DNA from 2 places in the Streptomyces sp. NPDC107454 genome. Region 2 is predicted to be linked to the other one. Evidence: predicted binding sites of a transcription regulator. Region 2 holds the regulator's gene; the other holds the start of a gene.
What was found. The regulator HspR, encoded in region 2, represses chaperone genes until heat shock. The targets are predictions, from matches to a motif close to TTGAGNNNNNNNNNCTCAA.
Positions count from the first base shown of each region.

Region 1: the regulator HspR is predicted to act here: its motif matches at 2,925-2,943, upstream of dnaK (molecular chaperone DnaK).

Region 1 covers NZ_JBVJPA010000003.1:498,364-513,396, reverse strand. The annotation lists gene ACZ69M_RS09835 (ATP-binding protein) at 1-495, shown strand, start outside; gene ACZ69M_RS09830 (vWA domain-containing protein) at 567-2,303, shown strand; gene ACZ69M_RS09825 (OsmC family protein) at 2,434-2,859, shown strand; gene dnaK (molecular chaperone DnaK) at 2,990-4,858, shown strand; gene ACZ69M_RS09815 (helix-turn-helix domain-containing protein) at 4,868-5,734, opposite strand; gene ACZ69M_RS09810 (helix-turn-helix domain-containing protein) at 5,790-6,641, opposite strand; gene ACZ69M_RS09805 (4a-hydroxytetrahydrobiopterin dehydratase) at 6,831-7,136, shown strand; gene ACZ69M_RS09800 (class I SAM-dependent methyltransferase) at 7,142-7,900, shown strand; gene ACZ69M_RS09795 (hypothetical protein) at 7,869-8,339, opposite strand; gene ACZ69M_RS09790 (hypothetical protein) at 8,336-8,842, opposite strand; gene ACZ69M_RS09785 (helix-turn-helix transcriptional regulator) at 8,883-9,827, shown strand; gene ACZ69M_RS09780 (rhamnogalacturonan lyase) at 9,926-11,839, shown strand; gene ACZ69M_RS09775 (cellulose binding domain-containing protein) at 11,898-14,552, opposite strand; gene ACZ69M_RS09770 (glycoside hydrolase family 48 protein) at 14,788-15,033, opposite strand, start outside.
Region 2 covers NZ_JBVJPA010000005.1:335,088-350,120, forward strand. The annotation lists gene ACZ69M_RS14470 (hypothetical protein) at 1-902, shown strand, start outside; gene ACZ69M_RS14475 (hypothetical protein) at 912-1,751, shown strand; gene ACZ69M_RS14480 (hypothetical protein) at 1,738-4,119, shown strand; gene ACZ69M_RS14485 (hypothetical protein) at 4,116-4,280, shown strand; gene ACZ69M_RS14490 (hypothetical protein) at 4,360-5,001, shown strand; gene ACZ69M_RS14495 (peptidoglycan-binding protein) at 5,009-5,848, shown strand; gene ACZ69M_RS14500 (putative antibiotic biosynthesis monooxygenase) at 5,899-6,135, shown strand; gene ACZ69M_RS14505 (hypothetical protein) at 6,122-6,376, shown strand; gene ACZ69M_RS14510 (sugar ABC transporter substrate-binding protein) at 6,432-7,559, opposite strand; gene ACZ69M_RS14515 (PA14 domain-containing protein) at 7,835-9,787, shown strand; gene ACZ69M_RS14520 (heat shock protein transcriptional repressor HspR) at 9,846-10,292, opposite strand; gene dnaJ (molecular chaperone DnaJ) at 10,297-11,481, opposite strand; gene grpE (nucleotide exchange factor GrpE) at 11,515-12,183, opposite strand; gene dnaK (molecular chaperone DnaK) at 12,180-14,030, opposite strand; gene ACZ69M_RS14540 (MraY family glycosyltransferase) at 14,126-15,033, opposite strand, start outside.

The sequences.
Region 1 (15,033 bases), on a different contig from region 2:
CCGCCGAAGACCGAGGAGCCGTTCTCCACGCCCCGCTCCTGGCACATGCTCTCCGACGCGCTCCACTCCTTCGGGCCGGCCCTCGACGAGCCGACCCTGAAGGTGATCGCGCACGGCACCCTGACGCCCGCGCACGCGGTCGCCTTCTGCGGCTACGTGAAGATCGTGCGCAGCCGGTTCGGCATCGAGGCGATCGTCAAGGGCGACGCACGCTGGCCCCACCGCCCCGAGGACCGCGACCTGCTCTACTACCTCGCCGAGTCCTTCCGCGGCCGGCTCGTCAAGGAGCTGCCCGCCAGCAAGGAGCACCTCTCGGCGAGCGGACAGCAGACCGCGTACCGCGCCAAGTCGCTGCTCGTGCAGCTCGCCGAGATCTCCGTGGAGGTCGCACAGGGCGTCATCGCCCCGGACACCGACGGCAATCCCCTCCTGCCCGCCTGGTTCCTGGTCGAGGCGGCCCGTGACATGCCCCGGCTGGTCGAGGCGCGACAGTGAGCCGGACCCCGACGAGCCGCGGTAAGGGACAGCCGAAGAAGGACCTGGCGGCGGAGGCCTTCGCGGAGGGCATGCGGCTGGTGCGGGCCAACCGGGCGCTCGCCGCCGTCGGTTTCAGCACCTGCCGCCAGGAGGACTGCCCCGACTCGCCTCGCGAGGGTCTCGTCCGAGTCGACTCCAACGGTGTGCTGCACGTCCACCCCACCCGCCGCGCCGAGCCCGTCGAGTGGGCCTGGGCGGTCGCGCACGCCGTCATCCACCTGGGCTTCGGCCATGTCCCGGCGGCGCCGAAGACGCGCGAACAGCCCGACCGCCACGCCCTCGCCGCCCGCTGCGCGGTCGTCAACCGCTTCCTGCTCGGCTTCCCCATCGGCCTCACCCCCGAGGACCTGCCGCCCGGCTACCCCGACGGCGACGAGGAGCAACTCGCCGCCCGCTGGCGGCGCGAGGGCACTCCGGCCCCGTACGAGCGCTGCGGTACGGCCGGCGGCGAGCCGGACCAGCTGCTGGTGCCGTGGGACACCTGGAAGGGCGGCCGGGCCCCGGACTGGCAGCTCGAGTTCGCGCACGCCCTGACCCGTACCGTCGCCACGGCGATGGACGTGGCCGGCGGCCGCCGAGGCTCGATGCGCGGCGGGCCCACCCGGCTCCAGCCCTGGGAGCGGGCGCTGAGCTGGTTCATCTCCTCCTACCCGCTGCTCGGCGGCGTCGCGGCCGGTATCACCCTGGTCGCCGACGCCGAACTGGCCCGCGCCCACGGCATCTCCGTCGCCGCGGTGAACGCGGAGGCGGGGGAGATCTACATCAACCCGCTGCGTCAACTGAAGGACGAGGAATGGCGGTTCGTCCTCGCCCACGAGATGCTGCACGCCGCCCTGCGGCACGGCGACCGCTGCGGCCCCCGCGACCCGTACCTCTTCAACATCGCGGCCGACTACGTCATCAACGGCTGGCTGTGCGAGATGCAGGTCGGCACGATGCCCGAAGGGCTCCTGTACGACGCGGAGTTGAAGGACCTCTCGGCGGAGGAGGTGTACGACCGGATCGCGAAGGACCTGCGCCGGATGCGCCGGCTGTCCACGCTGCGCGGCAAGGGCATGGGTGACATCCTCGGCGCCCCGCTCGGCTCCCCGCGCGACTACGTGGACCTGGACGAGCTCTACCGGCGCGGGCTGAGCCACGGCCTCGACCTGCACCAGCAGCTGGAGCGGGGTTATCTGCCGGGCGGTCTGGTCGAGGAGATCCGCGCGCTCGACCATCCGCCGCTGCCCTGGGACGCCCGCCTGGCCCGCTGGTTCGACGAGTTCGTGCCCCGCCCCGAGCCGGTACGGACGTACGCGCGCCCCTCGCGCCGTCAGGCGTCCACCCCCGACATCCCGCGCGCGGGACGGTACTTCCCGCCCGAGGAGATCGCCCGCTGCACCTTCGGCGTCGTCCTCGACACCTCCGGCTCCATGGACCGCATGCTGCTCGGCAAGGCGCTGGGCGCCATCGCCTCGTACGCCGAGGCCCGGGACGTACCGGCTGTGCGGGTGGTGTTCTGCGACGCGGCGCCGCACGACGCGGGCTATCTCCCGGTCACCGAGGTCGCCGGTCGCGTACGGGTGCACGGGCGCGGCGGTACGGTGCTGCAGCCCGGCATCGATCTGCTGCACCGCGCGGACGACTTCCCGCCGGGCGCGCCGCTGTTGGTCATCACGGACGGCGGGTGCGACGTGCTGCGGGTGCGGCGCGAGCACGCGTATCTGATTCCGCAGGGCGCGCGGCTCCCGTTCACGGCGCGGGGACCGGTCTTCCGGGTGCGGTGAACCACCCTCGCGGCCGCGTCGAGCCGTCTTCGCGGACTTGGTGAGCCGTCATTCTGGGTGAGTTGCGTGCAGGTGTGATCGGATGGTGCGCACGGACCCCGAAAACGGGACCCCATCGAAGGGAATCATCGTGGCAACCACGCGCACCGCGCACACCGTGTGGGAAGGCAACCTGCTCGAGGGCAGCGGCGTCGTCACCTTCGACTCCTCCGGCATCGGCCAGCAGCCGGTGACGTGGGCGTCGCGGGCGCAGGACGCCAACGGCAAGACCAGCCCCGAGGAGCTGATCGCCGCCGCCCACTCCAGCTGCTTCTCCATGGCGCTGTCGCACGCCCTCGCGGGCGCGGGCACCCCGCCCACCAAGCTCGTCACCAACGCCGACGTCACCTTCCAGCCCGGTGAGGGCATCACGGGCATCCATCTGACGGTGGAGGGGACGGTGCCGGGCCTCGACAACGACGGCTTCGTCGCGGCGGCCGAGGACGCGAAGAAGAACTGCCCGGTCAGCGCGGCGCTGACCGGCACGACGATCACCCTGTCGGCCAAGCTGGGCTGACGTCCGGGAGCAGTACGGCGCCGCGGTCCCCGCGCAGGGCCCGCGGCGCTGTCATGTCCGCCCCATTGACAAGAACGCACTCAAGTTTTGTGCTTGAAGGTGGGCAGCGCCCTGGCGGAAGGGGACGGACATGGCACGTGCGGTCGGGATCGACCTCGGTACGACGAACTCGGTGGTGGCCCTCCTGGAAGGCGGCGACCCCACCGTCGTGACCAACGCGGAGGGCGCGCGCACCACCCCCTCCGTGGTGGCCTTCGCCAAGAACGGCGAGGTGCTCGTCGGCGAGGTCGCCAAACGTCAGGCCGTGACGAACGTGGAGCGCACCGCGCGCTCGGTCAAGCGCCACATGGGCGACGCGAGCTGGCGCTTCCCGGAGAAGGGCTCCGTCGACGGCACCCGCTATCGCGCCCAGGAACTGTCGGCGCGCGTCCTGCAGAAGCTGAAGCGGGACGCGGAGGCCTACCTCGGCGAGGACGTCACGGACGCCGTGATCACCGTGCCCGCGTACTTCGACGACGCCCAGCGCCAGGCCACCAAGGAGGCGGGCGAGATCGCGGGCCTGAAGGTGCTGCGGATCATCAACGAGCCCACGGCCGCCGCCCTCGCCTACGGCCTCGACCGGGGCGAGGAGCAGACCGTCCTCGTCTTCGACCTCGGCGGCGGCACCTTCGACGTCTCGCTCCTGGAGATCGGCGACGGCGTCATCGAGGTCAAGGCCACCAACGGCGACACCCGGCTCGGCGGCGACGACTGGGACCAGCGGATCGTGGAGCACCTCGCACAGCGCTTCAAGGCCTCGTACGGCATCGATCTCGGCCACGACAAGATGGCGCTGCAACGGCTGCGCGAGGGCGCCGAGAAGGCCAAGATCGAACTGTCCAGCTCCTCCGAGACCACCGTCAACCTGCCCTACATCACCGCCACCGCCGACGGCCCCCTGCATCTCGAGGAGAAACTGACCCGCGCCCAGTTCCAGGAGCTGACCGCCGATCTGCTCGACCGCTGCAAGACCCCCTTCCACCAGGCGGTCAAGGACGCGGGCGTCAAGCTCGCCGCGATCGACCACGTCATCCTGGTCGGCGGCTCGACCCGGATGCCCGCCGTCACGGACCTGGTCAGGGAACTCACCGGCAAGGACCCGCACAAGGGTGTCAACCCGGACGAGGTCGTGGCGCTCGGCGCGGCCCTCCAGGCGGGTGTCATCAGGGGGGACGTGAAGGACGTCCTGCTCCTCGACGTCACCCCGCTGTCCCTCGGCATCGAGACCAAGGGCGGCATCATGACCAGGCTCATCGAGCGCAACACCACGATCCCGACCCGTCGTTCGGAGATCTTCACCACGGCCGCGGACAACCAGCCCTCGGTCGGTATCCAGGTCTACCAGGGCGAACGCGAGATCGCCGCGTACAACAAGAAGCTCGGCGTCTTCGACCTCACCGGGCTGCCGCCCGCGCCGCGCGGAGTCCCGCAGATCGAGGTCGCCTTCGACATCGACGCCAACGGGATCATGCACGTCTCCGCGAAGGACCTCGCCACCGGGCGCGAACAGAAGATGACCGTCACGGGCGGCTCCGCGCTCCCCAAGAACGACATCGACCGCATGATGCGCGAGGCCGAGCAGTACGCCGAGGAGGACCGCGCGCGCCGCGAGGCCGCCGAGACCCGCAACCAGGCCGAACAACTCGTCTACCAGACCGAGAAGTTCCTCCGCGACAACGACGAACGCATCCCCTCCGAGACGAAACCCGAGGTCGAGTCGGCCATCGCCGGCCTCAAGCGCCTCCTGGAGGACTCCGCCACCGACACCACCGCCCTGCGCGGCGGCGTCGAGAATCTGGCCTCGGTGAGCCAGAGGATGGGCCAGGCCATGTACGCCCAGGCCCAGCAGACGCCCCGGGAGGAGCCGGCCGCCGAGCACACCACGGCGGCGGAGGAGGAGGGTGTGGTGGACGCCGAGATCGTGGACGACGAGAGGGAGACGCGGGGCGGCGCGGCGTAAGGACCCTTCTCAGTAGGAGTCCCGGATCTCCCGCAGGATCTCCTTGGTACGGGGCACGGAGGCGGCGTGGGCGGACATGTGGTCCAGCACTTCCAGGTGCATGGCCACCTCGGCGCGCGAGTCGAGGTAGAGGGCACCGGTCAGGTACTCGCTGTAGACCATGTCGGGCAGTTCCGGCTCCGCGAAGCGGAACAGCGCGAAGGATGTGTACGTCCCCGGGTGCGGGCCGCTCGCGTACTCGGCGACCTGGACGGAGATGTCGTCGCTCTCCATCTCCCGCAGCAGCCGGTCGATCTGGTCCCGCATGACCTCGCCACGGATGCTCACCGGACGCCGCAGCACGGTCTCGTCCATGATCACCCAGAGGTGGGGCCGGTGCTCGCGCCCCAGCAGCAGCTGCTGCCGCGTCATGCGCAGCGTCACATGCCGCTCGATGGCCTCGGGCCCCGTCTGGCCCACCGTCCCCGCCTCCAGCACGGCGCGCGCGTACTCCTCGGTCTGCAGCAGCCCGGGCACGAAGTGCGGCTCGTACGAGCGGATCAGACGGGCGGCGCCCTCCAGGCTGACATGCATGCTGAACCAGTCCGGCAGCACATCGTGGAATCGCTGCCACCAGCCCGGCTGGTTCGCCTCCTCGGCGAGCGTGACGAAGGCGGCCACCTCGGCGTCGGCCACGCCGTACGTCGTCAGCAGCACCTGGAGGTAGGGGATCTTGAGGGCGACCTCGGCCATCTCCATCCGCCGCACCGTCGCCGGGGCGACACGCAGGACACGCGCGGCCTCTTCGCGCTTCAGCCCGGTGGCCTCCCGCAATTCCTGCAGCCGCCGCCCGAGCACCACTTGCCCCACGGTGGGCGCAGCCCGCCGCTCACTCACGCCACGCCCTCCCCAAGCGCCGAAGCCACCACTCAAACGGATCGACGACGCTCCGTCAAGAGACCAGTGACTGAAGGTATTTGACCGTCGCCGGGTCCGCGGGCAGAAACGTCTCGATGGCCAGCTCGGCGACGGTCACGTCCATCGGGGTGTTGAAAGTGGAGATGGAGGAGATGAAGGACAGCACGCACCCGCCGTGCTCGATCCGCAGGGGGAGCGCGAAACAGGGAACGGGCTCGACGCCGCCGTCCAGTTCCCTTCCGTGCCCCTGTCCCTGTTCCTGCTCCGGTACCGGGTAGGCCGCCACCTCCTCGTAGAGGGCACGCAGTGGCTCGGAGCGGTCCAGGGCGATCTGCCGTTCCATCTGCGCGAGCAGATGGTCGCGCCACTCGCGGTGGTTGCGGATCCGCGGCGCCAGGCCCTCCGGGTGGAGGGTCAGCCGCATCGCGTTCAGCGGCGGCGTGAGCAGCGACTCGCGGACGCCCTCCAGGAGCATGGCGATGCCACGGTTGGCGGCGAGCACGGTGTACGTGGCGTCGACCACCAGCGCCGGGTAGGGCTCGTAGCCCTGGATCAGCCGTTCCATGCCCTGGCGCAGGGCGTCCATCGAGGGGTCGTCGAGGGGGGTCTCCGGGTAGTGGGGCGCGTAGCCGGCGGCCAGCAGCAGCGCGTTGCGTTCCCGTACGGGGACGTCGAGGTGTTCCGCCAGCCGCAGCACCATCTCCTCGCTCGGGCGGGAGCGGCCCGTCTCGATGAAGCTGATGTGGCGGGCCGAGGAGTCGGCCCGCAGCGCCAGTTCCAGCTGGCTGACCCGGCGCTGCTCCCGCCAGCCGCGCAGCAGCGGGCCGACGCCCTTGCCGCCGGGGTGGGTTGAGGGTCTGGCCGGACCGGACGCGACGAGGGACATACGCCGACCGTAACCGAGGAACGCCGTGGATGGAGCCTGGACCTGGCCCTCGAACGCCGGACGGCCGGGACTTTCGGGCGAAGCCCCCGGAGATGGGGCCGGGGCGCCGGAGAGCCCTGGTCGGGGGACTGTGGCAGGCTGAGGAACAGTCCCCACCGCACCCCACCGCAAGAAGAACGGAGCGAGGCCATGCCCGTCGAACCCCTGTCGCAGAAGGAGATCGAGGATCAGCTCGCGGAGCTGCCCGGCTGGTCGCTGGACGGCGACCACCTCGCCCGCTCCTACCGCCTCCCCTCCCACTTCGCCGCGACCGCGATGGTCGTACACATCGCCCAGGTGCAGGAGGAGCTCGACCACCACTCCGACCTCACCCTCGGCTACAACACGATCTCCCTCACCGTGAACACCCACAGCGTCGGCGGCGCCGTCACCGAGCTCGACCTCAAGCTCGCCCGCAGGGTGGAGGCACTCGCTCCGGGACATGGCGCACACTGATCCACATGCTGGACTACGACAAAGAAGCCGACGCATACGACGCCAGCAGGGGCGGTGAGCCCAGAGCGGCGGCTGCCGCGGACGCCGTACTCGGCCTCGTCCCCGACGGCGTACAGGCCCTGCTCGACGTCGCCTGCGGCACCGGAATCGTCACGCGTCGCCTCGCCGCCGCCCGCCCGGCGCTCCGGGTGACGGGCGCGGACGCCGCGCAGGGCATGGCCCGGATGGCGGCGGCACGGCTCCCGGGCTCGGTGGTCCACGCCGACAGCCGTCGACTGCCCTTCCCCGACGCCTCGTTCGACGCCGTCACCAGCGTCTGGCTGCTCCATCTGGTCGACGGCGCCGAGGACGTCCGCGCCATCGTCGCCGAGTGCGCGCGGGTCCTGCGCCCGGGCGGGGTGTACGTCACCACCGTCGACAAGGCCGCCGCACACGACGTGGGCAGCGACATCGACGCCGTACTCGCCTCCCGCCCGCGCCGCCCCGCCCAGGACGGCACCGAGGACGTCGAGGCGTACGCCGTCGAGCACGGCCTCACCCCGGCCGGCCGGGCCCGTTTCCGGGGCCACGGCCAGGGCCGCAGCCCGCGCAGCACGGTGGCGGACCTGCGCCGCGGCTGGTTCACCCAGATCGCCGCGGACGACCCGCTGGCCGAGCGATTCGTCACGCTGCTCGAAGGGCTGCCCGATCAGGAAGTCCCGCGCCCCGACCCGCAGTTCACCCTCCGCGCGTTCAGGAAGATCCCCGCCGCGCGAACTCCATGACCCAGTTGGTCACCCACGTCTTCTCCCCGTCCACGGAGAAGGCCTGTTCCCAGCGGGCCGTGGTCGGGGAGATTCCCGACCACACGAACCGCACCCGCACGTCCTTCCCGTCGTGCGTGTCGTCGCCGTGGAACTCACCGCGCCCGTCGGACCCGAACCGCCCCACCACCGGCGCAAACAGCTTCCCGCTGCGGCTCGACGACCAGTTCAGCGACCACACCCGCGCCGCCGGGTCGAAGAGCCGCAGGGTGAGCCCCTGCCAGCCCTGACCGGGCACCGTCATCTCGTCGATGTTCGCGGCCCCCTCGAACAGGCTCCAGCAGCGGCTCGTGGCCCCGAACTCCTCCCAGCCGCTCTCGGGGTCGAGGAAGTCGGTCAGACGCCGGTGGTGGACGTCCCACTCACCGTGGAAGAAGTCGAAGTCGTGCGGGCTGCTCATGAGCGGTCTCCAGTCGTGCCCTCGGGGAGGGAGTCGGCGAGGTAGGCGTCGAGGTCGGGGGCGTCGGGCGCGAGCATGTGCCGCACCCAGGCATCGCGTTCGTGCAGGATCGGCGGCAGCTCCCAGACGCAGCCGATCCAGGGGACGTCGGGTGTGATGAAGTGCGTGGGGTCCCGGTCCGGGCAGCCAAGGACCGGCTGGCCCGCCGACGCGCCGCGGAAGTGCAGGACGTTGTCCCACACCCAGCTGTACGCGTTGAGGTAGGCGCCGTCATCGCCGCCCCGGTGCAGTACGACGAAGGTCGCGGGCGGTGTGCCGTCGGGCTCCGGCAGCAGCTTCGGCAGCATCGCGTACGCCGCCGCCTCGACGTCGGGTGCGATACCGGCCGGGTCCGCGGTGACGTGGTAGCGCTTGATCCGTCGCCCCGCCACCTCGATGGGCGGCGGCACGGTCAGCAGTTTCTCCCGGAAGTCCGAGGCGTTCGGCAAGGTCGTGGAAGCCATGACGCGCACGCTAGGCCGACTTCACTGACATCCTGTGTCAGTGAAGTCCAGCCGACTCGTCTCGATCCTCCTGCTGCTCCAGACCCGCGGCCGGATGACCGCCGCCGACCTCGCCGAGGAACTGGACGTCTCGGTGCGCACGGTCTACCGGGACGTCGAGGCACTGAGCGCGGCGGGCGTCCCGCTGTACGGCGACGCGGGGCACGCCGGCGGCTACCGCCTCCTCGACGGCTACCGCACCCGTCTCACCGGCCTCACGGAGGGAGAGGCCGAGGCCCTCTTCCTCGCCGGCGTCCCCGGCCCCGCCGCCGAGCTGGGCCTCGGCCCGGTCCTGGCCGCCGCCCAGCTGAAGGTGCGCGCCGCCCTCCCGCGCGACCTGCGCGCGCACGCCGACCGGATCAGCGGCCGCTTCCACCTGGACGCCCCCGGCTGGTACGCGGACACCGACGACACCCCGTACCTCCCCGCCGTCGCCGACGCCGTGTGGAACGCGCGGGTGCTGCACGTCCTGTACCGCCGCTGGCGCGAGCCCACCGATGTGCGGCGCCGCCTGGAACCGTACGGCCTGGTCCTGAAGGCGGGCCGCTGGTACGTCGTCGCGGGCCCAGGGCCGCGTACGTTCCGCGTCGACCAGATCATCGAACTCACCTCCACCGACGAGGAGTTCAGCCGCCCGGAGACATTCGACCTGGCCGCGTACTGGACGGCGTACCAGCAGGAGTTCCACGACCGGCTGCACGGCGCCGAGGCCGTGATCCGGATCGCGCCGGGAACCGTTCTCACCGGCCCGGCGGCCCGGGCGGTCGAGGTCAACGGTCGTGTGGACAAGGATGGTTGGACGCGCGCCATCGTCCCCATCGAGTCCATCGACCAGGCCCACGACGCATTCCTCGGACGGGGCGCGGTCATCGAGGTCCTGGAGCCCGCCGAACTGCGGGAGCGTATCGCGCGCACGGTGGCGGCACTGGCCCGCCTGTACGCGTAGTGAGCGCCCGCACACAGACGCCCCAAGGCGGCAACTCCCCTGCGCACGGCGGCAACTGAGGGAACAGAAGCAGTCTGTCCTCCCAGGAGGTAACCATCGTGCAGCACCCGCACAGGCAGCACCGCAGACGCGCCATCGGCTCGGCCCTGGTGGCCACGGCCGCCCTGATCGCCGCCGGGCTCACCGCCCTCGGCACCGGCACGGCGCAGGCGGCCACCGCCCTCCCCCAAGTTCTCGGCTTCGCTCGAACAGGGGGGACCCCCATGGTGGAGGCCCTCGACCGGGGCGTCGTCAGTGTCCACACCGACAGCGGCAACCTGGTCAGCTGGCGCTGGCTCGGCACCGACCCGAACGACGTGTCGTTCAACGTCTACCGGGCCGGTACGTTGGTCAACCCGACGCCGATCACCGGCTCCACGAACTACTTCCACTCGGGCGCGCCCGCCCAGGCCGACTACACGGTGCGCGCGATCGTGAACGGCGTCGAGCAGGCCGACTCCGTCCACGCCGTCCAGTTCCGCACCGGATACAAGGACGTGCCCCTCACCCCGCCCGCGGGCGGCACTACTCCCGACGGAGTCGCCTACACCTACGAGGCCAACGACGCCTCCGTCGGCGACCTCGACGGGGACGGCCAGCTCGACTTCGTCCTCAAGTGGCAGCCCACCAACGCCAAGGACAACTCCCAGTCCGGCTACACCGGCAACACCGTCATCGACGGCATCAAGCTCGACGGCACCCGTCTGTGGCGCATCGACCTGGGCCGGAACATCCGCTCGGGCGCGCACTACACACAGTTCCAGGTGTACGACTACGACGGCGACGGCAAGGCCGAGGTCGCCATGAAGACGGCGGACGGGACGACGGACGGCCGGGGCGCGGTGATCGGCAGTTCCTCCGCCGACTACCGGAACTCCAGCGGATACGTGCTGTCCGGGCCCGAGTACCTGACCATGTTCAACGGGCAGACGGGCGCCGCCATGGGCACCGTCGACTACGTCCCGGCGCGCGGCACGGTCTCCTCCTGGGGCGACTCGTACGGCAACCGGGTCGACCGATTCCTCGCGGGAACGGCCTACTTGGACGGCTCCCGGCCCTCCCTCATCATGGCGCGCGGCTACTACACCCGTACCGTCATCGCCGCCTGGGACTGGCGGGGCGGCGCCTTCACCCGGCGCTGGACCTTCGACACCAACTCCTCGACCAACAGCGGCAAGGGATACGACGGTCAGGGCAACCACCAGTTGTCGGTCGCGGACGTCGACGGGGACGGCAAGGACGAGATCGTGTACGGCTCGATGGCCGTGGACGACAACGGCAACGGCCTGTGGACCACTAAGAACGGGCACGGGGACGCCATGCACGTCGGCGACCTCGACCCGTCCCGCCCCGGCCTGGAGGAGTTCAAGGTCGACGAGGACTCCTCGAAACCGGCGTCCTGGATGGCGGACGCGAAGACGGGCGCGATCCTCTGGTCCACGGCGGCCAACGGCGACAACGGCCGAGGCGTCTCCGGTGACATCTGGGCGGGCAGCGCGGGCGCCGAGTCCTGGTCCTCGCACGCCGACGGCGTCCGCAACCCGCAGGGCACGGTGGTGGCGACCCGCAAGCCGGGCAGCATCAACTTCCTGTCCTGGTGGGACGGCGACCCCGTCCGCGAACTCCTCGACGACACCCACATCGACAAGTACGGCACCGCGTCCGACACCCGTCTGCTGACCGGCTCGGGCGTCCACTCCAACAACAGCACGAAGGCGACTCCGTCACTGTCCGGCGACATTCTCGGAGACTGGCGGGAGGAGGTCGTCTGGCCGACGACCGACAACACGGCCCTCAGGATCTACTCCACCCCGTACGAGACGACCACAAGGATCACCACCCTCCTCCACGACACCCAGTACCGCACCGCCCTGGCCTGGCAGAACACGGCGTACAACCAACCCCCGCACCCGAGCTTCTTCCTCGGCGACGGGATGCCGACGCCGCCCCGACCGACGGTCTACACGCCGTAGGTCCGCAGCAGAGAGAAGGGGCGCGTGCCGAGGTCGGCGCGCGCCCCACCCTCTCGGATCAGCTCACCGAGCAGGCCTGATCTCCCAGCTTGAAGGTTGTGGGTGTGGAGTTCACGCCCGTCCAGCCGGCCGTGAAGCCGAAGCTCACCGACGAGCCCGTTGCCACGTTCGCGTTCCAGGCCAGGTTCTTCGCCGTGACCGTCGTGCCCGACTGGGTGGCGTCGGCGTTCCAGGCCTGGGTGATCTTCTGTCCGTCCGCGAAGGCCCAGGAGAGGGACCAGCCGCTCCAGGCGGTGGTGCCGGTGTTGGTGAGCGCCACGTCGGCCTGGAAGCCGCCCGACCACTGGTTGGTGATCTTGTAGCTCACCGCGCAGGCGCCCGTCGGCGGGGGCGTCGGATCCGTGCCGCCACCCCCGCCACCGGTGTCGGAGCTGTCGCCGTAGATGATTCCGCGCCCGTTGGTCGCGATGTACACGCGTCCGTAGATCCGCGGGTCTCCCGTGATCGCGCCGCCCGTCCAACCCCACTGGTGGGCGTCGTCGTTGATGCGGGTCCAGCTCGCGCCCTTGTCCGTCGAGCGGAAGATGCCCCGCACCCCGCCGATCTTCGCGCTGGTGTAGAGCGTCTGGTACGAGGCGCCGGTCGCCGCCTTGCCGAAGCCGATGGTGTCGGCCTGGTCGACGTTCGACAGCTTGGTGAAGCTCGCGCCGCCGTCCGTGGAGTGCCACAGCCCGTACGCGCCGTCGCTCGCGCCGCCGGCCAGCCACACGTCGCCCTTCGTGCCGGGCAGCGCCTTGAAGCGCACGCTGTCACCGCTCGGCAGGCCGCCGGCGACGGAGGCGGTGAAGGTGGCACCGCCGTCCGAACTGACGTAGAACTTGCCGGACTTGAACCCGTAGAAGGTCTTCGGGTCGACCCGGTCCGACTCCACGATCGCGCCGGACGGGATCCCGGCCGACGCCGACCACGACGTACCGAAGCCGGTCGCGTACTGCACGCCCGCGCCCACCGGGCTCCACACGAAACGGCTGCCGTCGGATGCCGCCGCGACCGTACCGCCGCCGCTGACGCCCGAAGGGTCCGTGCCCGCGAACCAGTTGGCGCCGTTGTCCGTGGAGAAGGTGATGTGCGGGCCCGAGTCGAGGTTGCCGACGCGCACCACGGTGTTCGGGCTGGTCTCGGCGTAGTCGAGGCTCGTCGTCGTGGTGAAGTTCGGCGAGGTGTACATCATCGACGGCACCTTGGTGAGGTCCGTGTGCCGGAAGCCGCCGATGTCACCGAGGGCGCTGAGGAGGGAGGCCCCGGAGGGCGGAGAGGCCAGGTCGTCGACGGCCGTCTCCTCCAGGCCCTGGACCATGGGCCGAATGGTGAACTGGCTGTTGCTGTCCCAGTTCGTGAGGTTCTCGGTGCCGTAGATCGTCGCGCCCGTTCCGTACATCATCCGGGCGGAGTTGAACGGGTCGATCTCCAGACCCTCGGTCATCCAGCCGAGTTTGGGGGACTGCTCGGGGGGTGACGGGTTCGCGTTGAAGGTCAGCCAGGGCACGGACGACACGTCCATCGTGTAGCGGTTCGAGCGGTTCGGATACGAGGTGTAGTCCCAGGCCTTCGTCCAGGTACCGCCGCTGTCGGTGGACCGGAAGATCTGGGTGTCCGGCCACCACGAGCTGTACGCCGTGGTCATCACCGTGCCCGGATGCTGACGGTCGACGGTCAGTCCGCTGAATCCGTAGTAGGTGTCGGCCTCCGCGACCGGACTGATGTTCGTCCAGGTCCCGGTCCTGGTCGCGTACCGCCACAGCTGGCCCTTGCCGCCGTCGTACGGGCCGCCCTTGTCGCTGTAGGCGAGGTAGAGGTAGCCGTTCGTGGCGTCGAGGACGCCCTTGTGGGCGAGGTAGCCGGTGGGCTGCCCGGCGAGCCGTGACCAGGTCGTGCCGCCGTCCGTCGAGCGGTAGACCGCGTTGTCCTTGTCGGCGACCCCGACGTAGATCGTCTGCGTGGCGCTGGTGGAGGTGCCCGTGGACTCGTCGAAGGTCACCCACACGATGCCCTGGTTGTCACTGGCGTAGCCGCTCGTGTCGGTCGCGTCCTGCACGTAGTTGCCGACGTTCGGGAAGCTGGTCACCTGCGACCACGTGACACCCGAGTCCGTGGACCGCCACAGACCCTTGCCGCTCGGCGCGCCGAGGTACAGCACGCTGTCCTTGTTGGGGTCGATCGCGAGGCGCTCGCCCATGCCCCGGCCCGGCATGTTCCCGCCCAGTTTGAAGGGCAGGTCCGTCCGCTGCCAGCTCGCGCCCCGGTCGGCGGAGCGCAGTACGGCACCGTTGCCGGGGTCCCAGCTGTTCGTGTACGTGCCGACCGCCGCGTACACCTTGTTCGGGTCGACGGAGTCGGACGCGAGGCTGACCACCCCGGTGTGGCCCCACCGGTCCCAGCCGATGGAGTCCGTGAGCGGGGTCCAGGTCTTCGTCGACTCCTGCCAGCGGTAGGCGCCGCCGATGTCCGTGCGGGCGTAGGCGAGGTTCTTCTCGGAGCGGTTGAAGACGATGCCGGGGACGAAGCCGCCGCCGTCGATCCGGGCGTTCTTCCAGGTGTACGTGTCGGCGGCGAGCGTCGTTGTCGGGGTGCTCGCGGCGAGGGCGGGCGGACTGCCCGCCAGTAAGCCTGCGGCGAGGGCCAGTACGGCCGTGAGGATGCGGGTTCTTCGCACGGTGGGGTCCTCTCTGAAGGAGGGCATGACGACCGGGCGGCCCCCAGTGCGGGTGGGGGCCGCCCGGCCAGGTGGTCCCGTCGTCAGGTGACGGGACCACGCACGCGGAGCTTCGGGCGCCCGGAGAGGCGCGGTCCTGGGCCTCGCGCCCGTCAGGGGCGCGGGGAACCGCGCGACCAGCCACAACCGGCCCGCAGCTCAGGTACCGCCCGACCCGCGGAGCGCCCGGCGGGGGCTATTCGAGAAGCTCCGCGTACGAGCCCATGGCCATGGCGATGTCCGCCTGGGCCCAGAACCGGTGGTACGTGAAGGAGGGCGCGGCTCCGCCCGCGAGATAGGCCTCGATCTTCGACCAGTTCGGGTCGTTCTTGTAGAAGGACCTGAGCGAGGTGAAGGTCGAGGCGGAGTTGATCGTGTCGCCGTTCGGCATCTTGCCGCTCCAGCCGCTCGGTACGTAGACCGTGTCGTCGAAGCGGTTGTA
Region 2 (15,033 bases):
CAGCGCCGCTGGCGCGGGTGGACTCGGGATTCACCCGGGCCAACACCGCCGTGGGCAAGCTGCGTGGCTCACTGACCGGCGCCGACACCGCCCTCGGCAAATCCAGGAGCGCCACCGACAAGTTCAAGACCTCCCTCGACAAGCTCAAGTCCTCCGCCGACAAGACCAAGGCCGCCCTCAAGGACGTGAAGAACCAGGCCGACGCGGTCGAGAAGTCCGTGGGGAAGGCCGGGAAGAACGCCGACAAGGGCGGGAAGTCCATGGGCGGCCTGGGGAAGGGACTCAAGGGGGCGTCCACCGCGCAGAAGGGGCTCAACCTCGCGATGAGTGCCAACCCGTTCGGGCTGGTCATGACGCTGCTCACCCCGCTCATCACGCAGTTCGTCAACATGGACAAGGTCACCGCCCTCGTCCGCAAGGGCCTCACCGCCGCCTGGAGCCACATCAAGTCCTCCTCGCAGTCGGCCGCGAAGATCCTCGGGCCGCTGTTCAAGGGCGTGGTGAACGGGTTCCTGACTCCGACCCGGATGCTGGTGCGCGGGCTCAACGTCCTCATCGGCGGCCTGAACCACGTGAAGTTCAAGGTCCCCGACTGGGTGCCCGTCATCGGCGGCAAGGGCTTCGCCTTCGATCTGTCCCCCATCCCGGTGCCGCAGCTCGCCCAGGGCGGCATCGTGCGCGCCCGCACCGGCGGCACCCTGGCTCTCGTCGGCGAGGGCGGCGAGCCCGAGGCGGTCATCCCGCTGTCCCGGCTGGAGCGGATGCTCGGCTCCGGCGGCGGCCTGCGCCGGCTCGCCGCCGCCGTCGAGGCGCTCGCCGACCGGCCCGTCCAGATCGACGTGGACTCCCAGACCATCGCGCGCGCCGTCCAGCTCGGACAGCGCAAGCTCGCCCGGAGGTGAGGCAGGGACATGGCAAGGAATCTCTGGATCGGCAAGCCCGGACTTCTCCGGGAGATCGACCAGGCGGCCAAGAGCTGGGACCGGTCGGCGGAACTCAACGTCACGGAGTTCAAGTCCCTGGAGGGGCGGATCACCACCGTGGCCCCGGCCCGTACCGTCCGCCGGCTCAAGTTCTCCTGGGACTCCCTCGCGCCCGACGACGCCCAGCACCTCTCCCGGCTCGCCCGCCGGATCAACGGGCCCGGTCTGCTGGGCAGCGCGCAGACGTCGTACGGTCCGCTCGCGGTGCTCGACCCGGCCTCGGTGAACCTGCTCGACCCCTACCAGGCCGCCGCACAGAGCGAGAGCAACGGCACCGACCACTGGTTCGCCATCACCGGCACCCTGGTCGTCAGCCCCCTGACCGGGGACACCGTCGTCGCCGGCTTCCAGGAGACCACCCGGATCGGCTGGCGGCACGGCATATGGACCGGCTGGCCGGTGATGCCCGGCATGCAGGTGTCCTGGCTGGTCCCGGCCGACTGGAACCCGGCACTCGCCACCGCCCAGCTCGACTGGAAGACCGCCGACGGGACATATCTCAGCACCTCGTCCGCGAACGGACCGACCGTCTCCGGCGTCGCCCCGGCCGGGGCCGCCTTCGTCACCCCGGTCGGCGGACCCGGCGCGGCCGGCCCAGCAGGGCTGGCCGGAGCCTGCCTGACCATCGGCGAGGCCCCGGCCGCCCACGCACTCGGTGACGGCTGCCCGGCGATGTCCGTGACCGCGTACAGCGATGTCCCGTCCGCCCGGCTGCCGTACCGCAACGTCAGCGTCGACCTCGTGGAGGTGCGCGGTGCAGAACTCTGACGAGACGCTCGCCGCCGCGCTCGCCGCCACCGAGCGGATCCCGGCCCACTCCACCCGGCTCGGCGGCCGGGAGATGGGCGGCCAGGTGCAGTCCTGGAAGGTGGAGCGGGCCTACAGCACCGATCTGCCCGAGGCGCTGCGCGCCTTCTCCGGGAGTGCCTCGGCCCAGCTGGAGCTGTCGCTCGGCGGCAGCGGTGCGCCCGCGCCCCGGCTGTACTCGGCCTGGTCGCCCCGCGGCAGCGGCGACGTCGTACGGCCCGGGCAGTCCGTGGTCCACGCGGCGGGCGCGAACGACCGCACCGTCCCCGCCTTCCGCGGCGCCGTCCGGTCCCGCACGGCCGCGTCCGGCAGCGACACCGTCACCGTCCAGGCGCTCGACGGCGCGGAACGGCTGCGCGGCCCCGCGCAACTGCCACGGCCCTACCACGGGCTGCGCTACGGGCAGCCCGTGGCGACCGCGACCTGGTGCGTGGACGAGATCCTGCGCCAGGGCGGCATCCACAGCTGCCCGCCGCCCCGCGCCCCCGGCGTGGCCGACGACACCACCCGGCCGTTCACCGCGCTCTATGCCGCACTGCACGGCGGCTTCAACGCCGCCTACGGCCAGCCCGAGACCTTCCCGGCCCCCTCCGCCTACTCCTGGGTGCGGGACGGGGCGCCGTACGAGATGGCGCTGATGCCGAAGGCGGCGGGGCTCACGGCGTCCTGGATGCCGCGCTCCCGCTTCGTCGTCGCGGGGAAGGTGTTCCAGGCCGAGCTGCATGTGAACACCGCCCTCGCGGTGGGCAATGAACTCGAACTCAAGCTGATCTTCGACCGCAGCGCCGGCACGTACGGGAACTACGCCCTGAACGTCTACTTCGCCACCGGCGTCGTGAAGATCACCTCGGGCACGGTCGGCGGCGGCGGTCTGGTCGCCAGCTGGACCATTCCCAAGCTCGCCTCGCTCAAGGGCGTGTGGCACCTCGGGTTCACCGTGGACACCCGGGCCGGTGCCGTCGGCGGGAACACCCCGGCGACCGTGTACCCGCGGCTCACCGCACCCGACGGGGAGTACGTCACCCCGCCGACGGCCCCCTTCACCTTCTCCGACGCCTCCTCGGTGCAGCCCCCTTCCGAGCTGTACCAGATCAGCCTGAAGACCGACGTGGCCGTCGAATGCCTCCAGGTCACCGACCGCTCCTGGCCGGACCTCGACTCGTACACCGCCGAGGAGTGGGAGCAGAAGGGCCGCTGGGCCAAGGGCGCGGTGCTCGACGACGCGACGGTGCCGCTCTACGACGTGCCGAAGATCTCCGGCTCCCAGTGGGACGCCCTCACCGAGATCGCCCGCGCCACCATGTCCACCGCCGAGTTCGACGAGCAGGGCGTCTTCCGCTGGCGCGGGCCCGGCCGGTTCCGGACGGTGCCCGCCGGGCCGGATCTCACGGTGACCACCCGGCGCGACATCGCCGCCCTCACCGTCTCCGAGGAGATCGACGCCTGCCGCAATCACTGCGAACAGCCCTACCAGGACTGGACCGGCATCAGCCACACCTACAGCGACACCGTCACCGACACCGTCGTGCGGGAGGTCAGGCCGGGCGGCTGGGTGGAGGTCGCGTACGCCATCGCCGAGGAAGAACTCGATGTCGGCCCGCTCCAGATCGAGGACGACGTGGCACCCGTCGGCGGCCATCGGGTCCGTTTCGGCAGCGCGGCGGCCGGTGGCACCTCCGTGAAGGGCGCGGTGACGGTCAGCTCGCGGCGCGACGGCCCGAACTACCTCGTGCGGTTCGCCAACCACGGCACGGCGAGCGTCTGGACGGTCACGAAGGACGGCAAGCCCTCCGTGCAGATCGTCCCGCAGAAGCGCACGGGCGATCCCCGCCGGCGGTCGTTCGCCTGGTACAACACCACCAGCCAGGCCGCCTACGGCAAGCAGGTCTACCAGGCGCCCGCGACCGACTGGGTGCAACAGCATCAGGTCGCCTCGGACCTCTCGCACGCCATGCTCGACGCCGGCCGTTACCCGGTCCCGGTGCTCGGCGAGGTCGAGGTGCTGCACGATCCACGCATCCAACTCGGTGACGTGGTGCGGGTGGTGGACACCAGCGGGGCCGCGCTCGACACCCTCGCCTGGGTCGTGGGCATCCGCACCACCTGCCAGGCGGGGGCCGCCCCCCAGCAGACGCTGACCCTGCGCGGTACCTCCTACAACGGCGTTCCGACCGACTCCGGGCTCACCCCGGACCCGCCGGTCGATCCGGAGTACGGCAACCAGCGGACGTACGCCCTGATCGACGCCCAGAACGCCACACTCGACGCTCTGACCACCAGCAGGATCACCTACCGCGAACTGCTCAAGGCGCCGGGAGGTGCGGCATGAGCGAACTGCCCCCGGAAGAACCGCGCGTGGAAGAACCACCGCCGGAGACCGCCGACGACGACGCGAACGTGGCGCATCCGGTCCCGGTCGACAGCGCCGCGGCACGCGACGGCGACGGCGGCACACCGGCCGGCTCGCTCCCGCCGTCCCTGGGCGACTGACCGCCCCCTCGTCCCGTACGCGCGCCCCGTACGCGATCAGTCGTCCCGTACGCACTCCAGGATCCAGGAGGAAGCCGTCATGGCCCTGCTCACCCCGCTCGGCAGCCTGCCCTACCCGCAGCCGGCCGACGCCGCGAACATCCCCGTGCACATCCAGTCGCTCGCGGAGGCCGTCGACGGCCGCACCGTGCTGCGCTTCGCGGACGCCGCGACCCGCGACGCCAAGGTGACCGCCCCGGTGGCGGGCATGCTCTGCTGGCTCGGCACGCCCAAGCAGTACTGGTACCACACCGGCAGCGCCTGGACGCAGCTGGCGCCCGGCCCGGTCCACAAGGCCAACACCACGGCCGGTACGACGACGTCGACGGCGTACGTGGAGACCCTCACCGGCTCCACCGGCGACCCGACCACCGTCACCTTCACCGCTCCGGCCTCCGGCGCCGTGCTCGTCTCGGTGGGCGCGCGCGTCAGCAGCAGCGCGGCCACGGCCTGCCACATGTCGGCGAACATCCGCCTGAACACGACGGTCGCGCTCGCCGCCGCCGACACCCGCGCGGCGCTCGGTGCCGGCACCAACCAGTGCTCCGTCACGACCCAGTTCCAGGTCACCGGGCTCACCGTGAACGGCGTCTACACCGCGACCGCCGCCTACAAGTCGGCCGCGACCACCAGCACCGCGACCTTCGCCAACCGATTCATCACCGTAACTCCCGTGATGTGAGGCACACATGGCCACACCACTGACCGCCGACGCCCTCGCCCGCGCCCTGCGCGACGAGGGCGTCGTCCTTTCCGAGAGCGGCAACTGGCGCACCCACAACCGCAACAGCAAAGGCGCCTGGGGCCCGGTCCACGGCGTCATGCTCCACCACACGGCAGGCATCGACAGCCTCCGCCTGTGCCGCGAGGGCACCGCGGACCTGCCGGGCCCGCTCTGCATCGGCCTGATCACCAAGGACGGCACCGTCCACCTGGTCGGCTACGGCCGCACCAACCACGCCGGTTCGGGCTCGACCGCGGTCCTGGAGGCCGTACGGGCCGAACGGGCCGCACTGCCCGCCCCCGGACCCGACGCCGTGGACGGCAACGCCCGCTTCTACGGCTTCGAGATCGAGAACCTGGGCAACGGGCGGGACCCCTACCCGGCCGCCCAACTCGCCGCCGTGGAACGGCTTTCCGCCGCGATCTGCCGCGCCCATGGCTGGTCCGCGGCCAGCGTGATCGCGCACAAGGAGTGGACGCGCCGCAAGATCGACCCGTCGTTCTCGATGTCCGGGATGCGGCAACGGGTGGCGACCCGGCTCGGCTCCCGACCGGTCCCGTACGAACCCTTCCCCGGCGCCGCGTTCTTCGCGCTCGGCCGCCGCAGTCCGCTGATCACAGCCGTCGGCGAGCGGCTGGTCGCGGAGGGGTGCGGGCGCTACTCGACCGGCCCCGGCCCGGTGTGGACGCAGGCCGACGTCCTGTCGTACGCGACCTGGCAGCGCGCGCTCGGCTACGTCGGCAAGGACGCCGACGGCACCCCGGGCCGCACCAGCTGGGACAAGCTGCGCGTCCCGCGCGCCTAGGGGGCCGGACGTACCCGAGAAGCACTGGAGCACCCGAAAGGAGCCCGGAGATGAGCGACGCCGGCCGCAGAACCCTGCGTACGACACTCCAGACCCTGTTCGCCCTGATCACCGTCCTGCCGCTGGTCGCCGAGGACCCGCTGGTCCGGGACGTACCCGCGCTCACGGCCGTCGTGGGCGGCGCCGCGCTGCTCAGCCGGGTGATGTCGATGCCCGCGGTGGACCGGCTGCTGCCGGGGTGGCTGCGCGGGCCCTCCCGCGGAGAAACCGCCGATGCCGACGACTGAGGCCGAGAGCGTCGCCCTGGAACTGGAGCGGCTGCGCCGCTCGGTCGACGTCGGGTTCGCCACCACCCGCGGCGACCTCGCCCTCCTCCTGCAGCGCGCGGACCAGACCGACAAGACCCTCGACGAACACGAGTCCCGCCTCGACGCCCTGGAACGCACCCGCTGGCCCCTGCCCTCGCTGGCGGCCGCCACCTCGTGCACGGCGCTGGCGCTGACGATCTGGCAGTCGATGGGACGCTGAACCCCGGTCCGCCGAACGCGCGGGAGCCCCTCGCCCAGGGCTCCCGCGCGTTCGTCTACTTGAGGCCGATCGCCGTGCAGTCCACCTTGGTCGAGGCCGCGCAGATCTGCTTGACGGTGTAGATGTTGTCCTGGATCACCGTCTCCTTGATGTTCGCCTTGGTCAGGGCGACCACGGGCATCAGCTGGGAGGGGATCTTCTTGTTCGTGGGGCTGTCGACCTTGTCGCGGGTGAGCGCGTCGAACTCGATGCCACGCCCCTGGACCTTCGCCACCGCCATCTCGGCCGCCGCGGAGGCCTCGTCGGGGTAGGACTTGTAGACGCTCATGTACTGCTCGCCCCGGACGATCCGCTGCACCGCGTCCAGCTCGGCGTCCTGGCCGGTGACCGGCGGCACCTTGCTGACGCCCATGGTCTTCAGGGCGTCGATGACGGCGCCCGCGAGACCGTCGTTGGCGGAGTAGACACCGGCGATGTTGCTGAGGCCGATGGCCGAGATGGCCTTCTCCATGTTGGCCTTGCCGACGACCGGGTCCCAGTCCTTGGTGTCGTACGACTTGGAGATGACGACCTTGCCGTTGAGCTCACCGAGGGCGCCCGCCTTGAACTGCGCCGCGTTCGGGTCGGTGGGCGAGCCGTTCATCATGACGATCTTCTTCGTGGAGGCGTTGGTGCCCAGCGCCTCCAGGAGCGCCTTGCCCTGCACCTGGCCGACGAGCTCGTTGTCGAAGGAGATGTACGCGTCGATCGGGCCCTGCGCCAGACGGTCGTAGGCGATGACGGGAATGCCCGCGTCCTTGGCCTTCTGCACATCGCTCGCGATGGCCTTGGAGTCCACCGCGTCGACGAGGATCACGTCGACCTTGTCGGCCACCATCTGCTGGAACTGCTGGCTCTGCTTGGAGGCGTCCTGCCCCGCGTTGACGTAGTCGACCTTGCCCTTGTTGTTGGTGAGCTTGGCGACCTGCTGCTTGATGATCGGGTAGTCGAACTTCTCGTAACGAGTGTTGGCCTTCTCCGGGAGGAGCAGGCCAACCGTGATGTCGTCACCCTTGGTCGGGCTCGCCTTGGTGTTGCTGCCGCCGATCCCGTCCACGACACCGCAGGCGGCGAGGGAAACGGTCATCGCGGAGCAGGCCAGGGCTATGGCGGTACGACGAAGCCGGGTGTTACGAGTGTTCACATCAGGTGCCTTCCGGGCGAGGTAGCTGCTTTGCGACCCAGGTGGCTGAAAGCCAACGCGGCGATCACCTCAGCGTCAAGGAGTAACCACTTAACGAGATGGCAACAGCATTCTGTGTTCCCCAAGTGAACACGATGGGAAGGGGGTGCGCCGTCACTTCCACAGAACCCCTCTGATTGACTTGCGTCACGCGCTCCCCGGCGACATACAACCCTCCCCCACATCCGGGAGTCTCGAAGGTGGCCGCACACCTCGCAGCATGAAACAGGGGAAACATGAGACCAGTTGGGCGGAGCGGACCGGCGCTCGCCGTGACGCTGACGATCGCCACCACCGGGGGCCTGCTCGCCGTCTCGGGGGCGCCCGCCTCCGCCGCGAGCAGCTGCGCATCACCGGTGTACAAGCGGCAGTTCTACGCGAACACCACCTTCTCCGGCACACCGAAGAAAACGGACTGCGATGCCGCGGTCAGCGAGAACTGGGGCACGAAAGCACCCGCCTCCGGCCTCCCGAAGGACAACTTCGGCGTCCGCTGGACCGAGACGAGGGACTTCGGTTCGGGAGGCCCCTTCGCCCTTCCCGTCGCCGCCCAGGACGGCCTGCGCGTCTACCTCGACGGCACCCGCAAGGTCGACCTCTGGAAGAACGTCTCCTCGACGGTCAAAAAGACCGTCAACGTCACGATTCCCTCCGGCAAGCACACCCTCCGCGTCGACTACGCCAACTGGACAGGCGCCGCCAACGTCTCCTTCGCCTACACCCCCCGCACCACCGCCGCCGTCGACAAGGTCAAGCCCCTCACCCCCACGGGCACCTCCGTGGCGTACGACAAAGCCACCGGCAAGGCCAAACTGACCTGGGCGAAGAACAAGGAGATGGACCTCGCGGGGTATCGCGCCTACCGCCGCCTGAAGGGCGGCGCCACCTGGACGAGAGTGGGTACGACGACCGCCACCTCGTACACCGACACGACCGTGCCCGCGACCGGCGACACCTACTACTACGAGGTCCGCGCCTACGACAAGGCCGGCAACGAGTCGACGGGCACCGCCGACCAGGCCGTGACCACCGTCGACCGGACCCCGACCGCCGCGCCCGGCGGCCTGGGCGCCAAGGTGAGCACCGGCTCCGTGGCCCTCGGCTGGAACAAGGTCTCCGGTGCCGCCGCCTACCGCGTCTACCGGGCGAGCGCCCCGCAGGGCCCCTTCCAGCAGCTCGTGTCCTCCGTGCCGGACGTCTCCTACCGGGACACCTCGGCCGACATCCATCAGCGCCTGTACTACCGGGTCACGGCCCTGGACCCGGTCGGCAACGAGTCCGTCCCGTCCGCGACCGCCGACACCGGCGCCCCGGACACCCTCGCGCCCGGCCAGGTCACCGGTCTGACGGCGGAGGGCACCACGGCGGGCAACGCGCTGCGCTGGAACGCCCCTTCGGACGACGTCGAGCATTACGAGCTGTGGGCCGCGCCCGAGGGGCAGTCGGACCCGGACGGGCCGGACCTGGTCCTCGGCACCTCGTTCAACGACTTCCGGGCCCCCGCGGGCACCGCCGTCACGTACACGGTCCAGGCCGTCGACGCGTACGGGAACATCTCCTCGGTGTCCGAGGCTGTCACCGCGACCCGGCCCGCCCCCGGCGACGCGGCGGCGCCCACCGGCGTGACGGTCACCCCGCACGACAGCGGCACCGAACTCACCTGGGCGTACTCGACGGACGGGGCGGTGTACGGCACCCGCGTCTACCGCCGCACCGACGCCTCCGCCGCCTGGAACCGGGTCGGCTCGCCCCACTCGACCCTCTTCTCGGACACCGGGGCCCCGGCGGGCCGCGCGTCCTACTACGTGGTGGTGCTCGACGCGCAGGGCAGGGAGTCGGCGCCCTCCGACGTCGTCTCCGTGGACCGCGTCACCCCGGCGACGTCCACGGCGCCGCTGCCTCCGCTGCTCGCGCTCTCGGCGCCGTACACCGAGTGCACCGCCAACGACTGTGCGGGGCACGGTGGACCCGGCCAGGCGGTCACCGTGACGATGACCCGCCCCGCGGGCGACGACCGCGTCATCGGCGGGTACCAGTGGCGCGTCACCGGCGGCACGTACGCGCAGACCACGAACGGCAGCCTCACCTGGACACCGCCCACGAGCGGGATCTACATCGTCGAGGTGGCCACGGTGGACGTGTACGGGCGCGTCGGCCCGTCCACCCACCTGACGTTCAACGTCGCCTGAGGAACGCCGAAGGGGGTGGGGAGGTCGTCGACCTCCCCACCCCCTTCGGTACGTGCAACTAGTCCGACTGCCGCTTCGGCCGCCAGACCACCAGCGCGCTCGTCTGCTGGACCTCCTGGTACGGGACCAGGTCGCGGCGGTACGAGGCGTGCACCGCGGCCTCGCGCTGCTGCATCGCGGCAGCCGCGCCGTCCAGGGCCGATTCCAGTTCCGCGACGCGGGACTGGAGCGCGGCCACCTGGTTCTCCAGCTCGATGATGCGCTTGATGCCGGCCAGGTTGATGCCCTCGTCCTGGGACAGCGCCTGCACCGTGCGGAGCAGTTCGATGTCGCGGGCCGAGTAGCGCCGGCCACGGCCGGCGGTGCGGTCCGGGGAGACCAGGCCGAGGCGGTCGTACTGGCGCAGGGTCTGCGGGTGCAGGCCGGAGAGCTGGGCCGCCACCGAGATGACGTAGACCGGGGTCTCCTCGGTCAGTTCATAGGGGTTTCGACGACGACCGTCCATCTGCTCATGCTCCCTTCGCGGCCTGGAACAGCTCCGCCCGCGGGTCCTCGCCCGCGGTTGCCTCGCGATACGCCTCCAGGGCGTCGCGAGCCTTGCCCGACACGTCCGTGGGGACCGCGACCTCGACGGTGACGAGGAGGTCGCCGCGCGTACCGTCCTTGCGGACGGCACCCTTGCCGCGGGCCCGCATCGTGCGGCCGTTGGGCGTGCCCGGGGGCAGCTTCAGGGTGACCGGGGGGCCGCCCAGGGTCGGTACGCGCACCTCGCCGCCGAGTGCCGCCTCCGCGAAGGTGACGGGCACGGTGACGGTGAGGTTGTCGCCCTTGCGGCCGAAGACCGGGTGGGCGTCCACGTGGACCGTGACGTACAGATCGCCTGCCGGGCCGCCCCGTTCGCCGGGTGCGCCCTTGCCGCGCAGGCGGATGCGCTGGCTGTCGCTCACCCCCGCCGGGATGCGGACCTGCATCGTGCGCGAGGACTTGGCACGACCGCTGCCGTGGCAGATCTCGCAGGGGTTCTCCGCGATGAGACCGCGGCCCTTGCAGTCCGGGCAGGGGTCCGTGAGCGAGAAGCCGCCGCCGGAGCCCCGTGCGACCTGGCCGGTACCGACGCACGTCGGGCACACCCGCGGTGTGCCGTTCGCGTCGCCGGTGCCCGAACAGGCCTTGCAGGGCGCCTGGGACGTCATCCGCAGCGGGACCGTCGCGCCGTCCACCGCCTCGGTGAAGCTGAGCGTCACCTCGGTGTCGATGTCCTGGCCGCGCCGGGGCTGGGTCCGCGTACCCGTGCCCGCGCCGCCGCGGTTGAACAGGCCCCCGAAGACGTCTCCGATGCCGCCGCCGAAGCCGCCGGCACCCCCCGCTCCGCCCTGGGCGCCGCCTCCGAAGAGGTCGCCCAGGTCGAAGTTGAAGTTGCCGCCGCCCGCGCCGGGACCCGGACGGAAGCCGCCGTTGCCGAAGAGGGCGCGTGCCTCGTCGTACTCCTTGCGCTTCTTGGGGTCTCCGAGCACGTCGTTCGCCTCGGAGATCTCCTTGAAGCGCTCCTCGGCCTTGGCATTGCCCTTGTTGGCGTCCGGGTGGAACTCGCGGGCGAGCTTCCGGTACGCCTTCTTGATCTCTGCCTCGGTGGCGTCCTTGGGGACGCCGAGGACCTTGTAGAAGTCCTTCTCGATGAAGTCCTTGGTGCTCATCCTCGACGCCCCTCCTCTCTCATGCGTTCAACGTCAGCCCTCGTCCGGGCCACCGCTCTCCTTGTCGTCGGCCGCCTCGGCGGAATCCTGGGAGTCCGCCTTGCCGGTCTGCGCCCCCGGCTGGGGTTCGGCGACCGCCACCCGCGCGGGGCGGATGGTGCGCTCGCCGATGCGATACCCCGGCTGCAGAATCGCCACGCACGTCGTCTCCGTGACGTCCGGCGCGTACGAGTGCATGAGGGCCTCGTGGATCATCGGGTCGAAGGGCTCGCCCTCCTTGCCGAACTGCTGGAGGCCCATCTTCGCCGCGACGGTCTCCAGCGACTCGGCCACCGACTTGAAGCCGCCGACCAGTTCGCCGTGGTCCCGCGCGCGGGCGATGTTGTCGAGCACAGGCAGGAGTTCGGTCAGGAGGTTCGCGATGGCGATCTCCTTGACCGCGATCCGGTCGCGCTCGACCCGACGACGGTAGTTCTGGTACTCGGCCTGGAGCCGCTGGAGGTCCATCGTGCGCTCGCCGAGCGCCGTACGGACCTGGTCCAGCTGTGCGGTCAGACCGGCCATCTGTGCTGCTGATGCGTCCCCGGCCGGGGCCGCCGCCTCCTCCGTGGAGGGGGTGGCGGCCTGCGACTCGGCGTCGTCAGGGGTGGCGCCGGAGGGGACGTCAGGCTTCTCTTCGAAGCCCGGGGTCTCCTCCGTCACGCGGCACCGTCCTTACGGTCCTCGTCGACGATCTCGGCGTCGACGACGTCGTCATCGGCCTTGGCCTGCTCGGCGCCGGGGGCACCTTCGGCGCCACCGGCGGCCTGCGCGGCCTGGGCGTCGGCGTACATGGCCTGGCCGAGCTTCTGGGAGACCGCGGCGACCTTCTCCGTGGCGGTGCGGATCTCGGCGGTGTCCTCGCCCTTGAGCTTCTCCTTCAGCTCGGCGATGGAGGCCTCGACCTCGGTCTTGACGTCACCCGGGACCTTGTCCTCGTTGTCCTTGAGGAACTTCTCGGTCTGGTAGACGAGTTGCTCGCCCTGGTTGCGGGTCTCGGCGGCCTCGCGGCGCTTGTGGTCCTCGTCCGCGTACTGCTCGGCCTCCTGGCGCATCCGGTCGACCTCGTCCTTCGGCAGCGAGGAGCCGCCGGTGACGGTCATCTTCTGCTCCTTGCCCGTGCCCAGGTCCTTCGCGGTCACGTGCATGATGCCGTTGGCGTCGATGTCGAAGGCGACCTCGATCTGCGGGACACCGCGCGGGGCCGGCGGCAGACCGGTCAGCTCGAACATCCCGAGCTTCTTGTTGTACGCCGCGATCTCGCGCTCGCCCTGGTAGACCTGGATCTGGACGGACGGCTGGTTGTCCTCGGCGGTGGTGAAGATCTCGGACCGCTTGGTCGGGATCGTCGTGTTCCGCTCGATGAGCTTCGTCATGATGCCGCCCTTGGTCTCGATGCCGAGGGACAGCGGGGTGACGTCGAGGAGCAGGACGTCCTTGACCTCACCCTTGAGGACACCGGCCTGCAGGGCGGCGCCGATGGCGACGACCTCGTCCGGGTTGACGCCCTTGTTGGCGTCCTGGCCGCCGGTCAGCTCCTTGACGAGCTCGGCGACGGCGGGCATGCGGGTGGAGCCACCGACGAGAACGACGTGGTCGATCTCGGAGAGGTTGATGCCCGCGTCCTTGATGACGTTGTGGAACGGCGTCTTGCAGCGCTCCAGAAGGTCCGCGGTGAGCTGCTGGAACTGAGCGCGCGTGAGCTTCTCGTCCAGGTGCAGCGGGCCCTCGGCGGAGGCCGTGATGTAGGGCAGGTTGATCGAGGTCTCGGTGGACGAGGACAGCTCGATCTTCGCCTTCTCGGCGGCTTCGCGCAGACGCTGGAGCGCCATCTTGTCCTTGGCGAGGTCCACGCCGTGACCGGAGCGGAACTGCTGCACCAGGTAGTCGACGACGCGCTGGTCCCAGTCGTCACCACCGAGGTGGTTGTCGCCGTTGGTGGCCTTCACCTCGACGACGCCGTCACCGATCTCCAGGAGGGACACGTCGAAGGTGCCGCCACCGAGGTCGAAGACGAGGATCGTCTGGTCGTCCTTGTCCAGGCCGTACGCGAGGGCGGCGGCCGTGGGCTCGTTCACGATGCGCAGGACGTTCAGGCCCGCGATCTCGCCGGCCTCCTTCGTCGCCTGGCGCTCGGAGTCGTTGAAGTAGGCCGGGACGGTGATGACCGCGTCCGTGACCTTCTCGCCCAGGTAGGCCTCGGCGTCGCGCTTCAGCTTCTGCAGGATGAAGGCGCTCATCTGCTGCGGGTTGAAGTTCTTCCCGTCGAGCTCGATCTTCCAGTCCGTGCCCATGTGACGCTTCACGGAGCGGATGGTCCGGTCCACGTTCGTGACCGCCTGGCGCTTGGCCACCTCGCCGACGAGCACCTCACCGTTCTTGGCGAAGGCGACGACGGACGGCGTGGTCCTGGCGCCCTCTGCGTTGGTGATGACGGTGGGCTCGCCGCCTTCAAGAACGCTGACGACGGAGTTAGTCGTGCCCAGGTCGATGCCGACCGCACGTGCCATTTCAATTCCTCCAGCAATGACTTGAGTGGAACGGACTCAAGTGTGCACCACTCTCATTGCTGGGTCAACAGACATGAGTCGCAGGGGCTCAAGTCTTATCTCTTGCTTACACGCAGGTGTGCTTGTACACGTGGTTCCACCTGCGGCTTCTCGGTCGACCGACTCCCGGACGCGGGGGCGTGCCGTCCCCCATAGGTGGGGATCCGAAGCAGCGCGAGTACGCCCACACCGGCGCCGCCCGCCACCCACAACGCCGCCGTCGCGCTCACCCATCCCATGTCGATCAGCATTCCGACGAGTGCACCCGCGAAGCCGGTGACCCCCACGACGATCGCGGCGCCCCGAGGCGTGACGCCGAGGCGCCGCAGCCGGTGGACCAGATGATCGGGGGCGCCGCGCAGCAGCGGACGCCCGGCCCGTTGCCGCGACACCAGCACCAGTACGGCGTCGGCGGTCGCCACGGCCGTCAGCGCGAACGCGGCGCCCACGCTCGACCCGGCCGCCCGCCCTGCGTGGACCAGTACCGCCGCCGAGGTCAGCACGAACCCGACGAACAGCGCGCCGCAGCGCCCCGGCACGATCCGGGCCGGGGGCCAGTTGTGCATCAGGAACCCCGTCAGCGCGGCGGCCAGCACGCTCAGCAGCGCCGCGAGCCCGTCCATGACCTCGGCAGCCGCGCAGCCGCTCAGCGCGAAGGCGGTCGCCACCGCGACCGTCCCCATCACCCCGTCGGCGTGATCGAGCGAGGTGAAGGCATGGGTGGCGAGGGCGATCCAGCCGACGGCCGCCACCCCGACCACCGGGCCGAGCTCCCCGTAGGGCACGGTCAGCGCGGCGGCGCCGGTCACGACGGCCGCCTGGAGCGGAACCCGCACAAGAGCCGGCGGGGGCCACAGGTCGGCGACCAGCCCGAGGGCACCGACCGCGATCCCGGCGGCCAGCAGCCTCGCGGCCGCCGGCCCCAGTGGCGCCACGTCCGTCCAGTCCCCGACCCCGGCGACGA